Regions from separate parts of the Agrobacterium sp. rho-8.1 genome, predicted to be linked through region 1. Evidence: riboswitches for the same ligand, from Rfam matches in the RefSeq annotation. Region 1 holds a riboswitch; each other region holds the start of a gene.
What was found. Region 1 has a riboswitch for cobalamin ahead of RMR21_RS12795 (ABC transporter substrate-binding protein). Riboswitches for the same ligand answer to the same signal wherever they lie in the genome.

Region 1 (3,231 bases):
CGGGTCTCAATCCTGACCGTCAGCATCAGACATGCCGCGGTGTGACATATTATGCCGATCCTGCCGTGCAAGCCGGTGCGCCCTGCGCACAGCGCGTTTATCTGCCCACTTCTGACGCGCGTCTGATTGCCTTGGACGCGTCGACGGGTCTGGTGTGCAATTCGTTTGCACAGAACGGCACGCTGCAACTCGCATCCGGAATGGAGCACAATCCGGCTGGCTACTATTACTCGACATCCCCACCTGTCATCGTCGGCAACAAGATCATCATCGGCGGTGCGGTCAACGACAACTACTCCACGCAGGAACAGTCCGGCGTTATCAGAGCGTTTGACGTCAACACCGGGGCTTTGATCTGGAACTGGGACTCGGGAAATCCGACGCAGACGCAGCCTTTGCAGCCGGGCCAAACCTATACGACGAACTCGCCCAACAGCTGGTCGGTGTTCAGCGTCGATGAAGCGCTTGGTCTCGTTTACATTCCGCTCGGCAATCAGGTTCCCGATCAGTTGGGCATGGGCCGCAGCGAGAGCGTTGAGAAATACTCCTCGTCTATCGTCGCGCTGGATATCGACACGGGACAAGATCGTTGGGTGCGCCAGACGGTACATCACGACCTCTGGGACATGGACGTTCCAGCGCAGCCGGTCCTGCTCGACATCACAAAAAAAGACGGCCAGACTGTTCCGGCACTCGTCGGGCCGACCAAACAGGGTGATATCTACGTTCTCGACAGACGCAATGGTGAGCCGATCCTGGCCGTGACGGAAGAGAAGGCACCCGGCGGTGCCATTCCGGAAGATTTCAGCGCGCCGACACAGCCGACATCTGCTTTGTCCTTCAAGCCCGAGCCCTTGGTTGAAAAGAACATGTGGGGCGTCTCCATGTTCGACCAGCTGGCGTGCCGCATCAAGTTCCATCAGCTGAATTATGAAGGTCGCTACACGCCGCCGTCGGTGAATGGTTCTCTGATCTACCCTGGCAATTTCGGTACCTTCAACTGGGGTTCCGTGGCGGTCGACCCTGAGCGTCAGGTCATGTTTGGCATGCCGACCTATCTGGCCTTCACGTCGCAACTTGTGCCTCGCGCACAGATTCCGCCCAAGGGGCAGGATGAAAAAGGCAGCGAGCAGGGCCTCAACCGTAACGACGGAGCGCCTTACGGCGTGTTGATGGGACCGTTCCTCGGACCGCTCGGCGTGCCCTGCCAGGCGCCGCCCTGGGGTTATGTCGCGGGTGCTGATCTGCGCACCGGTGACGTTGCCTACAAGCACAAGAACGGTACCGTTTACGATATGACGCCGCTTCCACTGCCCTTTAAGGTTGGTGTTCCCGGCATCGGTGGACCGATGATTACCAAGGGTGGCGTGGCCTTCCTCGGTGCCGCCGTCGATAACTATCTGCGTGCTTACGATCTGACCTCCGGCAAACAGCTGTGGGAGGGACGTCTTCCAGCTGGTGGCCAAGCGACGCCGATGACCTATGCGATGGACAACGGCAAGCAATATGTCGTCATGGTCGCGGGCGGCCACGGTTCGGTGGGTACGAAACCCGGTGACTATGTCATTGCCTACACGCTGCCCTAAGCACAGCAGAGCGTTTCGCTATCAAGGCCGGGAAGAGATTCCCGGCCTTTCGCGTTATGATCGCTGGCGATGTGAAGCCTAGAGAAAATACCACCTTGTAATATAAAATGTAATAACATAACAAAAGAGATGCTTGACCACGTGGCCGCATTCCGTCTATCTGGTCGCGACGGTTTCGAGCGAGCAATCGTGAGGAATAATAGGGAATACGGTGAGGATTTCGGTCCGATGCCGTGGCTGCCCCCGCAACTGTGAGCGGATTGTCGAACCCATTGGCGCTTTTCTTAAAAAGCGTCATGCCACTGCGAAGCGATATCGCGGGAAGGTCGGGTGAAGACGCAAATCCGTGAGCCAGGAGACCTGCCGTCGTAAGTTCATTCCAATTCACGGGCGGGGATGCCCGGAGCAGGAGACGTCGTGATTGCATCGAGCGCTGCTCAGCGCCTATTCCATCTGCCATGTCCCGGTTTCAGAGAGTCCCAGTGTCGCGTCGTTGCGGACTGACTGTCTAAACATGTTCATACACGGCTGCCTTTGTGGCGCCCATGACGATCGGGGACTATCGAAAATGACATTCCATTTCAGACAGACGATGTGTGCTGCGGCATTGGCCGTTACGGCGTTCAGCACATGGTTGCCCGCTGTGCAAGCGGCTGAGACGAGCTATCCGCTGACGCTCAAGAATTGCGGTCGAGACGTGACGTTCACGCATGCGCCCGAGCGCACCGCATCTGTGGGCCAGAGCACCACGGAAATTCTTTATTTGCTCGGCCTTGCCGATAAGGTTGTCGGAACCGCGGTCTGGATCGGCCCCGTCCTGAAGGGTTACGAGGAGGCCAATGCCAAGATTGACCGTCTGGCGGATAATGATCCGAGCTTCGAGAGTGTTCTGGCCAAGAAACCCGATCTGGTGACGGCACAATTCCAGTGGCATATCGGCCCGGAAGGTGTGGTCGGTAAGCCCGAGCAATTCGAGGAACTGAAGATACCGGTCTACATATCACCTGCCGATTGCACGGGTAAGGATAATTCCAGCGGCGGTGATGGGGTTCGCCACTCCGTCTTCACCATGGACCTGATCTATCAGGAAGTGACCGATCTCGCCAAGATTTTCAATGTTCAGAACAAGGGCGAAAAGCTGGTGGCTGATCTGAAGGCCCGCGAAGAGGCGGCGCGCAAGAAGATGGCGTCCGTGGACGGCAAACTTTCCGCCGTCTTCTGGTTCTCCAGCGCAGAGTTGGATATCGACCCCTATGTCGCGGGCAAGAATGGTGCGCCCGGTTACATCATGTCGGCACTGGGCATCAAGAACGTCATCGAAAGCGACGAGGAGTGGCCGACGGTGGGTTGGGAAACCATCGCGAAGTCACAGCCGACGCTGATTGTCGCCGGCAAGATGGACCGCAAGCGATACCCGGCAGACGACATTGTCGTCAAACAGACATTCCTCAGAGAAGACCCGGTCGCAAGCCTCATGCCAGCGGTGAGGCAGGGCCATGTCGTCGTCATGGACGCCCAGGCCATGAACCCGACGATCCGCACCATCGAAGGCATCGAAGTTCTGGCCGACGCCGTCGTCCAGCTTGGACTGTCCAAGTAAGCCATGAGCGCTTGTTTCACCCTGACCCGCGCCGTCCTTTTGGCG
Region 2 (3,231 bases), 290 kb from region 1:
AACATTGGCTGCGCGGGCAAAGCCCATATTGGCGATGTCATTGGCGCGAAGATTAACCTCCGATGCGCTGCCCGCACCCTCGACCAGAACGAGGTCGGCTTGTGATTTCAGATGCTCGAAACTCTCCAGCACCTGCGGCATCAGCCCCGCTTTCATATGCTGATAATCCGCCGCTTTGGCATTGCCGATGACCTTGCCCTGCACCACAATCTGCGCGCCGGTTTCGCTCTGTGGCTTCAGCAGCACCGGGTTCATGTGGACGGAAAGCGGAACGCCTGCGGCACGCGCCTGCAAGGCCTGCGCTCGACCGATTTCACCGCCATCGGCGGTCACGGCGGCATTGTTGGACATGTTTTGCGGTTTGAAAGGCATGACGGACAGGCCGCGACGCACGAATGCGCGGGCCAGACCCGCCACCATAAGCGACTTGCCGACATCCGAGCCGGTTCCCTGAAACATCAAGACGCGCGCTGCCATGAATTAGAACTCTATGCCGGATTGCGCTTTGACGCCCGCCTTGAAGTGATGTTTCACCAGCGTCATTTCCGTGACCATATCGGCGGTATCGATGAGCAGCTGTTTGGCGTTGCGACCGGTGACGATGACGTGCAGACCGGGGCGACGGTTCTTCAGGGTCTCCACGACCTCCTCCAGCGGCAAATAATCGTAACGCAGCGCGATATTCAGTTCATCCAGCACCACAAGACCGATGGTCTCATCAGCCATCAGAACCTTGGCTTCCTCCCAGGCCTTAGATGCGGCAGCGACGTCGCGTTTCAGATCCTGAGTGTCCCACGTGAAACCTTCGCCCATGGTCCGCCATGCGACGCGATCTCCGAACAGGGCCAAAGCGCCCTGCTCGCCGGTTGACCATGCGCCCTTGATGAACTGGACGATGCCGACACGTCTGCCGGTGCCGAGCATGCGAAGCGCCAGCCCGAAAGCGGCGGTGGACTTGCCCTTCCCGGCGCCGGTGTTGATCATCAGCAGGCCTTTTTCGATGGTCTTCTCCGAGACTTCAGCGTCCTGCACCACCTTGCGATTGACCATTTTGGTCCGATGACGTTCGGCTTCGCTGTCGCTGATGTCACGGGTCATGGCGGTTCATCCTTCCGGGTATCTTGCTTTTCGAAGCGGCGACTATAGCCAAAACGCATGCGTGAGCAATGATGCCTGGCATTGACACTCAAGCATCGTAGGGCCTAAGGGTTAGGGTCTGACGGTCTTTTTCCGGCAACGGGAAAAGCTAAGAGGGAACACGGTTCAGTTTGCAATGCGAACCAATCCGTGGCTGCCCCCGCAACTGTAAGCGGTGAGCCCGCGCCGGAAAGCCACTGGACATCAAAAGTCCGGGAAGGCGGCGCAAAGGCGTTCAAGCCGCGAGCCAGGAGACCTGCCGTTTCAGGAAAAACGTCTGCCGGGCGGGGTGCTCTGGTCAGTCGGTTGTTTGAACAATGGCTGTGCGTGTCGTCGCATGCTGTTTTTCGATATCCGCACCCCAGGACCATGTTGAAGGCGCGGAAATTATACTCTTGGATATCAGATCGACATCGCCCAGCGTGAATGACAAAGCAGATCGCGACACCGCGCCCGGCGTCGTTGTTTACGTGTGCCGTAGCTGCCGGTCCGAAGCGGATCCGAATGCTGACCCGCGTCCCGGCGCAACACTTGCGCAGGCGGCCATTGATCTGGGGCGGTCAGAGGGTGTCGATATCCGCAGCGTCAATTGCCTTGCCAATTGCAAGCGCGGCCTGAGTGCCGCGATGCGTAGCGCCGATGGCTGGTCCTATATGTTCGGATCGCTCGGTGAAGACGATGCGGCCGATCTGGTGGTTGGCGCGCGGCTTCTATCTCAGGCAAGTGATGGCTTGATGCCATGGCGCGGGCGGCCCGATAGTTTGAAGCGCGGCCTTGTTGCCCGCATTCCCCCTTTGCATTTTACCGAGGAGACATCATGACCACGCTCAACCGCGTTCCCTGCACCATTATCACCGGCTTTCTGGGCGCTGGAAAAACCACCTTGCTGCGTGGCCTTCTGGAAAAGCTCGATGGCAAGCGTCTCGCCATCATCGTCAATGAATTCGGCGATGTCGGTATTGATGGTGAAATCCTCAAGGGTTGCGGCATTGAAAGCTGCCCGGAAGAAAACATCGTGGAGCTGGCCAATGGCTGCATCTGCTGCACGGTAGCGGATGATTTTCAGCCCGCCATCGAGCAGATCCTGAGCCGCGAGCCACGCGTCGAGCATATTCTGATCGAAACGTCAGGCCTCGCGCTGCCTAAACCGCTGGTGCAGGCTTTCCAGTGGCCAGCGATCAAAAGCCGGGTGACGGTTGATGCGGTCGTGGCCGTGGCCGATGGTGCCGCCTTGGCAGACGGCATGGTATCGCATGATCTGGAAGCACTCGCTGCTCAGCGCCAGAATGACGAAGCGCTGGATCACGACGATCCTGTCGAAGAGGTGTTTGAGGACCAGATTGCCTGCGCCGATCTGATCGTCCTGACCAAGGGCGATCTGCTCGATGCCGCAGGGTTGGAGCGGGCGAAGGCGCATATCAACGCGCATCTTCCCAAGGCCGCCAAGATCATCGTGGCCGCCAATGGCGTAATCGATCCGGCCGTGCTGATCGGTCTTGGCCTTGCGGTGGAAGAGCATATCGAAAATCGCCACACCCATCACGACGATGAAGAAGATCATGATCATGACGAGTTCGACAGCTTCGTCGTGGAGCTGGACGCGGTAACGGATGCCGATGCGCTGGCCGCGCGCATTTCCGAAACAGCGGCCTCTGAAAACGTGTTGCGCATCAAGGGTTTCGTGGACGTATCGGCCAAGCCGATGCGGTTGCAGGTGCAGGCGGTCGGCTCACGCGTCAATCATTATTTCGACCGTCCCTGGGCCGCCGGTGAGGTGCGTCGCAGCCGTCTCGTAGTGATCGGTGAAAAGGGTCTCGACCGCGCAAAAATCGAGCGGATGCTGGCTGCCTGATCCATGCACATCCTCGCCACCACATCTTCGTCTCTGGACGATCTGATAGAGCCGGTTGATCTCGACCAAGGCGAGGTTGATGTGGTGGTGATGTCCTTTTCGGCGAGCGATCTGGGCGGCCTGGAGCGTGGGTGGCAGCGGAGCACGGATGGTTCTGTTTCATTCGTGTCCGCAAATCTTTTCGAACTGCGGCACCCCATGTCGGTTGATCTGTGGATCGAAAAGACTGCGGAACATGCAAA
Region 3 (3,231 bases), 1.1 Mb from region 1:
CCGTATCGGTGCAGGCTAATGATATATGCAATGACTTGCGCGCCCAGCTGAACCAACCAACGCGCATCATGGGCAACACCGCGGAAGTGCGCCGTTATGCGAGCGCGCTGGCCCAGCAGAACATCATCATCCGCCGGATCAGGAACGATATGCGCGGCTATGGCTGCTCCTCCGGCAGCGTGATTGTCTATGGAAATCCGAACGCGCAGCTATGCGGCGAAATCGGCGATGCGCTGGCGCAGGCTGAAGCTGAACGCGCCATGATTGCAGAAGACCGCGATCGTATGCTGGCCGCGCAGCAGGCAGACAACGCCCAGAATAGCCGCGAAAACATCATGGCCGCTCTCTATGAAAATGGCTGCTTCGATGAGCAGCCCCCGTCCATCGCCTCGACCGACCCTTCGCAAGACCCCGATATGCGTCACTCCGGAGATCCGTTCAGCCAACCCGATGATTCGGATTACGCCCCCTCGCCGGACATGCCCATGCAAGGTGGCCTGAGAACGCTCTGTGTGCGAACCTGTGACGGCGCGTTCTTCCCGATTTCATCAGATGCGACGCCACTGGATTTCCGCGATCAGGCGGCACAGTGTCAGCGCATGTGCCCAGGCACGCAGACGGAATTGTTCTACCACGCGCTGGAAGGCCAGGAGAGCTCGGACATGGTTTCGGCAAAGACCGGCCAGCCCTATGCGTCCATGCCGACGGCTTTCGCCTACCGCAACAACCCCAGTTCAAGCCGCGCACCGTCCTGCAGCTGCAATATGGCGGCCTATCAGGACCAGATGAAAAAGCAGGATGAACAGGCGAAAGCCCCGCAATCCACCGCCTTGCAGAATGGCTCCAGCAGCATCACCACCATCACGTCACCGAAGAGTGACGCCACGACCAAACCAGCGGACAGCAAGCCAGACGTCAAAGTTGAGGCTGTACCCGTGCCTGAGCGGGATTATGACCCGTCAAAGAACAAGGTTCGCATGGTCGGTCCACAATTCCTGCCCGAGGAGCAAAGCCGCATCGACCTGAAAAATCCCGCACTGGAGGGTGCGCAGCCTCAGCAGCAATAGGACCCCTTCACGTCGCGCCCCAGCGATCTCGAAACACCAGTTCGTCCAGCGGCAGACGCTGACGCCAGCCTTTCACCGCCAGTTCCGGCTCGCCATAGAGCGTCTCGACATGACCGACGCACAGCCATGCGACGATTTCGATGTGCGGCGGTATATCGAGGATACCGCGGATATCATCGTCGTGGAAGATACTGACCCATCCCACACCAACGCCCTCAGCGCGCGCCGCCAGCCATAGGTTCTGGACGGCGCAAACGGTAGAATACACATCCATGCGCGGATTATGTGTGCGACCCAGAACGACATCCCCTCCACGCGTCGGATCGCAGGTCACGCAGATCGACAGCGGCGCCTTGCGTATACCTTCCAGCTTCAGGTTGCGGTAAAGCGCCCGCTGCTCCTGCCCGAACATTTCAGAAGCTTCTGCATTGGCACGCGAAAAGGCCTCCCACGCGCGTTGCTTCACCTTCCCATCTGTGACCAGCGTGAAATTCCATGGCTGCATGAACCCGACTGACGGCGCGGCATGTGCAGCTTTCAACAAATTGCCGATCAATTCGTCCGATAGAGGGTTCGGTAGAAACTGGTCACGCACATCGCGTCGCGTTTCGATGGCGCGGTAGACGGCTTGCTTGTCGGCATCGGAAAATTCCTGAGCTGGCGCCAGCGCGTGTTCGAACTCGTCGTGTGGCATCGTCTATCCCCAACAATGCAGCGCGGGCCGTGGCGCGGCCCAGCACATCAAAACCTGCCGCCGTCCATGCGGTTCGGTCTATCGCATCAGGCCGGTCTTCTGACTTGGGTTCAACCGCATGTCACCGCCTTCCCGATCATCTCAGTGGCGTATGGTCACACGCGTCCACCTTACAGCGTTGGGCACGTCACGGATTTTCACCGCATTCCCGATTCTCCTGCCCAAAGGCAAGCACCTGATTGGTGGGTTATGGCTGGCGTAACCCACCAATGCAATCCTCATTTCAAAGCGTGACAGGAACCCAGATACCGCCCGTGCATTCTAGCCTTCATACGATGGAGGAAACATGATGAATGACGACACGCAACTGCGCGAGAAAATCGGCCAGGATCTCGACACGCTCCACCGAAACGAGAGTCCCAAATCCATTTTCGAAATCGCAAATGATTACCTGCTGGGAAATCCGGCCCTGAAACGCCTGACCGTCGAGGACATCATCAAGGAAGAAGCCGACAAGCGCGGCATTGAAATCCATTGATTTCAGCAGATATAATAGGCATGCAATTGATGCGGGTGTCCCTATCGCCGTGTACGTAACCATCGCAATCTGTATCCTAGTTGTCGTGATGATCGTGGCTGGAATGGCACTCGCGTCGCGCCACCGCGACAAAATCATCATCAAGATCGCATCCACGGCATTGCCGGCGGAAGATGACGCAACACCGCTCGACCGTCATTGGAAGGACATCAGACGCGGACGCGACGAGCCCAATGCCCTTTCACTCGTGCAGTCCAATCTTGGTGCCTTCGCGGCCCGCGTCGGATCCGCACGTGCGGCTGGCCGAAGCCTCGATCTCATGTATTATATGTGGAACGCGGATCTTACCGGCCAGTTGATGATGCGCGAGGTCATAACAGCTGCTGATCGCGGCGTGCGTGTGCGCCTGCTTCTGGATGATCTGGGCGTCTCCATCCCGGACCGCGCTTTTCATGCGATCGATAGCCACCCCAACATCGAACTGCGTCTGTTCAACCCCACCAAAGCGCGGGAGAACGTGTTCCGCCGTGGGCTGGAAATGGTCCTGCGGTTTCGCAGCGTCAACCGGAGAATGCACAACAAGGCCTGGATTGCAGATGGCAGGGTTCTGATCGTCGGCGGTCGCAACATCGGGGACGCCTATTTCGATGCAGCGGAACAGGCAAACTTCAGGGATTTCGATGTCATAGCCCATGGCGATTGTCTGGTGCAGGCTGAAGAAATATTCGATGACTACTGGAACAGCGCCGTCGCGGTGCCGGTCAGGTCGCTGCTCGCACGGCGCCCGAATAGACTTTCCAAACTCCGTCGAAGGATGGATGCGCTGGCGGCTGGAAGTGCTGCACGGCCCTATCTAGAACGGGTAGAAAGCCAGCACTATTCCGACAACTTCCTCAATTCCGATAAGCTGCATTGGGTGGAAACCGTGCAAG
Region 4 (3,231 bases), 1.2 Mb from region 1:
CGACACGGTTCTGGCGCAACTGCCGACCGATCAGGCCAGCGTGGGTGCAGCGATGAAGACGCTGGGTGCCGATTGCAGCAGCTGTCACCAGGCCTACCGCCTCAAGAAGTAAACTATGCAGTGGTCCGCCGGTCGTCTGGCGGGCCTTTTCTTGCGATCATTCCATGAATGGAGACGGCAATGGCGTCCATCTGGGCAAAGCTGGCGGGCGGTGCTGTTGTCGCCGGGGCCGCAGGGTTTGGCATTTTCCTGTGGGTCACCGCGCCGGAGCGCCAGTCGCCGAGCCACTGGGCCAATCTGGGCGAGCCCAATCTTGCCAATGGTGAGACGCTGTTTTGGGCGGGCGGTTGCGCAAGCTGTCACGCCGCGCCAAATGCCACGGGCGATGCGCTGAAGACGCTGTCCGGCGGCCAGGCGCTGCCAAGCCCCTTCGGCACCTTCCATATGCCCAATATCTCCCCCGATCCGCAGCATGGCATAGGTAGCTGGACCGTCGCGCAGTTCGGTGATGCCATGACGCGCGGCGTCGGCAGGAACGGCGAACATCTCTATCCATCCTTCCCCTATGCGTCCTATGCGCGGATGACGCCGCCAGATATCAACGACCTCTTCGCGTATCTCAAGACCCTGCCTGCCAGCAGCAATGACGCCCCGGGCCATGATCTGCCGTTCCCCTTCAACATCCGTCTCAGCCTCGGCGGCTGGAAGTTCCTCTATTTCGACAAGGGCCAGCCACGGGTCGAGCTTGCCAATGCGGATGCGGACGTTGTGCGCGGCCAATATCTGGTGGAAGGCCCCGGCCACTGCGGCGAGTGCCACACCCCGCGCGATGCGCTGGGCGGGTTTGTGAAAGATCAATGGCTGGCGGGTGGCCCCAACCCCGAAGGCGAAGGGCGCATTCCCAATATTACCCCCGGTTCACAGACCATAGGCGCATGGACGCAGGCCGATATCGCCAGCTATCTGGAAACGGGTTTCACGCCGGATTTCGACAGTGCCGGTGGCTCCATGGTCAAGGTGCAGCAAAACATGGCGCGCCTGACAGCCGAAGATCGCAATGCCATCGCCGCCTATCTCAAGGCCGTCCCGTCGCGGTAATTGCCCATTGACTTGAACGTCCACGCGCCGGATAACGGTTGTGTAATGGTCTTTCCGGGTTCGCCCGGAAAGTGAAAAGGGAACACGATAGAGGCACCAGCTTCGATTCGTGGCTGCCCCCGCAACTGTGAGCGGATAGCCTGAAAACGAAAAGCCACTGATCTGGCGCATCGACGCGAAATCGCCTTCGATTTCGGAACGTATGATGCAGATACAGACGGATCGGGAAGGTGTTTTCAAGGTTACGACCCGTGAGCCAGGAGACCTGCCATTGCGTGAAGTGTCGTCAATACCGGCGGGGTGTCCGGGTAAGCACGGTTGGCAGGTCGGTTCGTCCGGCCCTTAAAACCATGTGTCTCTTTTCCCCGTGGTGAATGTTGAATGCGGTCGTGCGGCTTTTGATCAGCAATGCGCCCACCCGCACAGGAAAGGGTCACCATGTCTATCCAGCAGAACACGGCTACATCAGCCGTATCGTCAAAAACATCGAAGATCGCACAGTCGTTGACAGCCGCCGCTCTCGGCCTGTTCATCGTCGGTTTCGTGGGCTTCTCGCATGTCGAGGCCATGCACAATGCGGCGCATGATACGCGCCACGCCAATGCCTTCCCGTGCCATTGAGGGGAGCCAAACCATGCCATTTTTCCGCAATATCGTTTTCACGGCCGTTCTGGTGGGGTTGATTGCAGGTCTTGCTGTCAGCGCCATGCAGGCCATCGGCACGACGCCGCTCATCCTTCAGGCCGAAACCTTCGAAAATGCCGGTGACGAGGCCGCGCCTGCCCACAGCCACAATGCCGCAACACCTGCGGATCATCACCATGACGCTGAAGCCTGGACGCCAGCCGACGGTTTCGAGCGCAACGCCTATACCATTGCCGCCAATGTGCTGACCGCCATCGGTTACGCGCTGGTGCTGACGGCGTTGATATCGTTGCGTGGTTCCGAAGGCGGCTGGCGTGAAGGTCTGTTCTGGGGTCTTGCAGGCTTTGCGGCCGTGATGCTTGCCCCCATGATCGGCCTGCCGCCGGAACTGCCGGGAACCCCCGCCGCTGCCCTGGGCGCACGCCAGATATGGTGGGTCGCAACTGTTGTCGCGACGGCGGGCGGACTGGCGCTGCTCGTGTTCAAACGCGCGGAGCCATGGGCGGCCATTCTGGCCGTGGCGTTGATTGTAGCGCCCCATCTTATCGGTGCGCCGCTTCCACCGGCGGGCGAACATGCACTGGCACCCCTGCCGCTGGAGCGTCGTTTCGTGGTTCTCGCCTCCGTGACCAGCTTTGTGTTCTGGCTGATCCTCGGCTCGCTCAGCGGCCTGTTTTTCAAGCGTTTCGAAACTGCCCGATAAGATGAAAAACGCGGTGGAATGGAGCGATGAACTCGACGCCCTGCGTTTTTCCGTTCCCGGTCATGGCGCGTATTGCGCCATGCATCGGCTGGCCTTCAAGGCGCTGCTGAAAGCAGAACCGGGGAGGGAAGCCTGCCTGTCGTTCTTTGCGGAAAACAGCGATGCGTTTCTGGCCGCCGCCTTGGCCAAGGTGACGCGCCTTTCATTATCCTTCGACCGAAGCCTGCACATCAACAGCCGCGATGTCAGGCGTGCCATGACGGGAGACCCACTCGGTGGAACGGCCCGCGCTTGTGGCGTGCTGGATCGGCTCCGCTAAGAATCTCCTCTGCGTCGATGGAATGTGACGTGGCAGAGGATCAGAGGACACGGCAGCGTTTGTGGCTCACCCCCCTCTGCCTTGTCAGGCATCTCCCCCTCAAGGGGGGAGAACAGCAAGACGCTCTCTCTTCACTCCATCCTCAGGGTTCAAGATGACCGAGAGCAATCCACGAGTCGATCTCCCCCCCTTGAGGGGGAGATGTCCGGCAGGACAGAGGGGGGTGAGCCACAAACGCTGCCGTATCATTCCACCCTACGACCGCTTCACATCGCGCTCGACCTTCCTCTCGGCCATATCGTCATCCAGTCTGCGCAGTCGCTCAAGGCTGGGAAGCGTCTGCCCAAAGTGCCTGTCCGGCGGCAGCAGCGTATAAGGCTGCGGCTCTTTCCTCACGGGCGGATTGAGCCTGCGTAGATGGTAAAGATAGAGCGCTGCGAACCCGAGCGCAAAGACGCAGGGCATA

Region 2: it holds a riboswitch for cobalamin, as region 1 does, so the genes downstream of both, RMR21_RS14060 (DUF1636 family protein) here and RMR21_RS12795 (ABC transporter substrate-binding protein) in region 1, are expected to answer to the same signal.
Region 3: it holds a riboswitch for cobalamin, as region 1 does, so the genes downstream of both, bluB (5,6-dimethylbenzimidazole synthase) here and RMR21_RS12795 (ABC transporter substrate-binding protein) in region 1, are expected to answer to the same signal.
Region 4: it holds a riboswitch for cobalamin, as region 1 does, so the genes downstream of both, RMR21_RS03540 (CbtB domain-containing protein) here and RMR21_RS12795 (ABC transporter substrate-binding protein) in region 1, are expected to answer to the same signal.

Annotation. Positions count from the first base shown of each region.
Region 1 is NZ_CP192788.1:2,589,109-2,592,339, reverse strand. It holds gene RMR21_RS12800 (glucose/quinate/shikimate family membrane-bound PQQ-dependent dehydrogenase) at 1-1,586, shown strand, start outside; cobalamin riboswitch at 1,740-1,968, shown strand; gene RMR21_RS12795 (ABC transporter substrate-binding protein) at 2,155-3,186, shown strand; gene RMR21_RS12790 (FecCD family ABC transporter permease) at 3,190-3,231, shown strand, end outside.
Region 2 is NZ_CP192788.1:2,884,037-2,887,267, reverse strand. It holds gene RMR21_RS14070 (cobyric acid synthase) at 1-477, opposite strand, end outside; gene cobO (cob(I)yrinic acid a,c-diamide adenosyltransferase) at 481-1,098, opposite strand; cobalamin riboswitch at 1,207-1,415, shown strand; gene RMR21_RS14060 (DUF1636 family protein) at 1,533-1,958, shown strand; gene cobW (cobalamin biosynthesis protein CobW) at 1,952-2,989, shown strand; gene cobN (cobaltochelatase subunit CobN) at 2,993-3,231, shown strand, end outside.
Region 3 is NZ_CP192788.1:1,500,164-1,503,394, forward strand. It holds gene RMR21_RS07540 (DUF2865 domain-containing protein) at 1-1,067, shown strand, start outside; gene bluB (5,6-dimethylbenzimidazole synthase) at 1,075-1,761, opposite strand; cobalamin riboswitch at 1,834-2,015, opposite strand; gene RMR21_RS07550 (hypothetical protein) at 2,108-2,299, shown strand; gene RMR21_RS07555 (phospholipase D family protein) at 2,388-3,231, shown strand, end outside.
Region 4 is NZ_CP192788.1:716,088-719,318, forward strand. It holds gene RMR21_RS03530 (c-type cytochrome) at 1-112, shown strand, start outside; gene RMR21_RS03535 (cytochrome c) at 181-1,098, shown strand; cobalamin riboswitch at 1,128-1,385, shown strand; gene RMR21_RS03540 (CbtB domain-containing protein) at 1,537-1,719, shown strand; gene RMR21_RS03545 (CbtA family protein) at 1,733-2,446, shown strand; gene RMR21_RS03550 (hypothetical protein) at 2,448-2,765, shown strand; gene RMR21_RS03555 (hypothetical protein) at 3,021-3,231, opposite strand, start outside.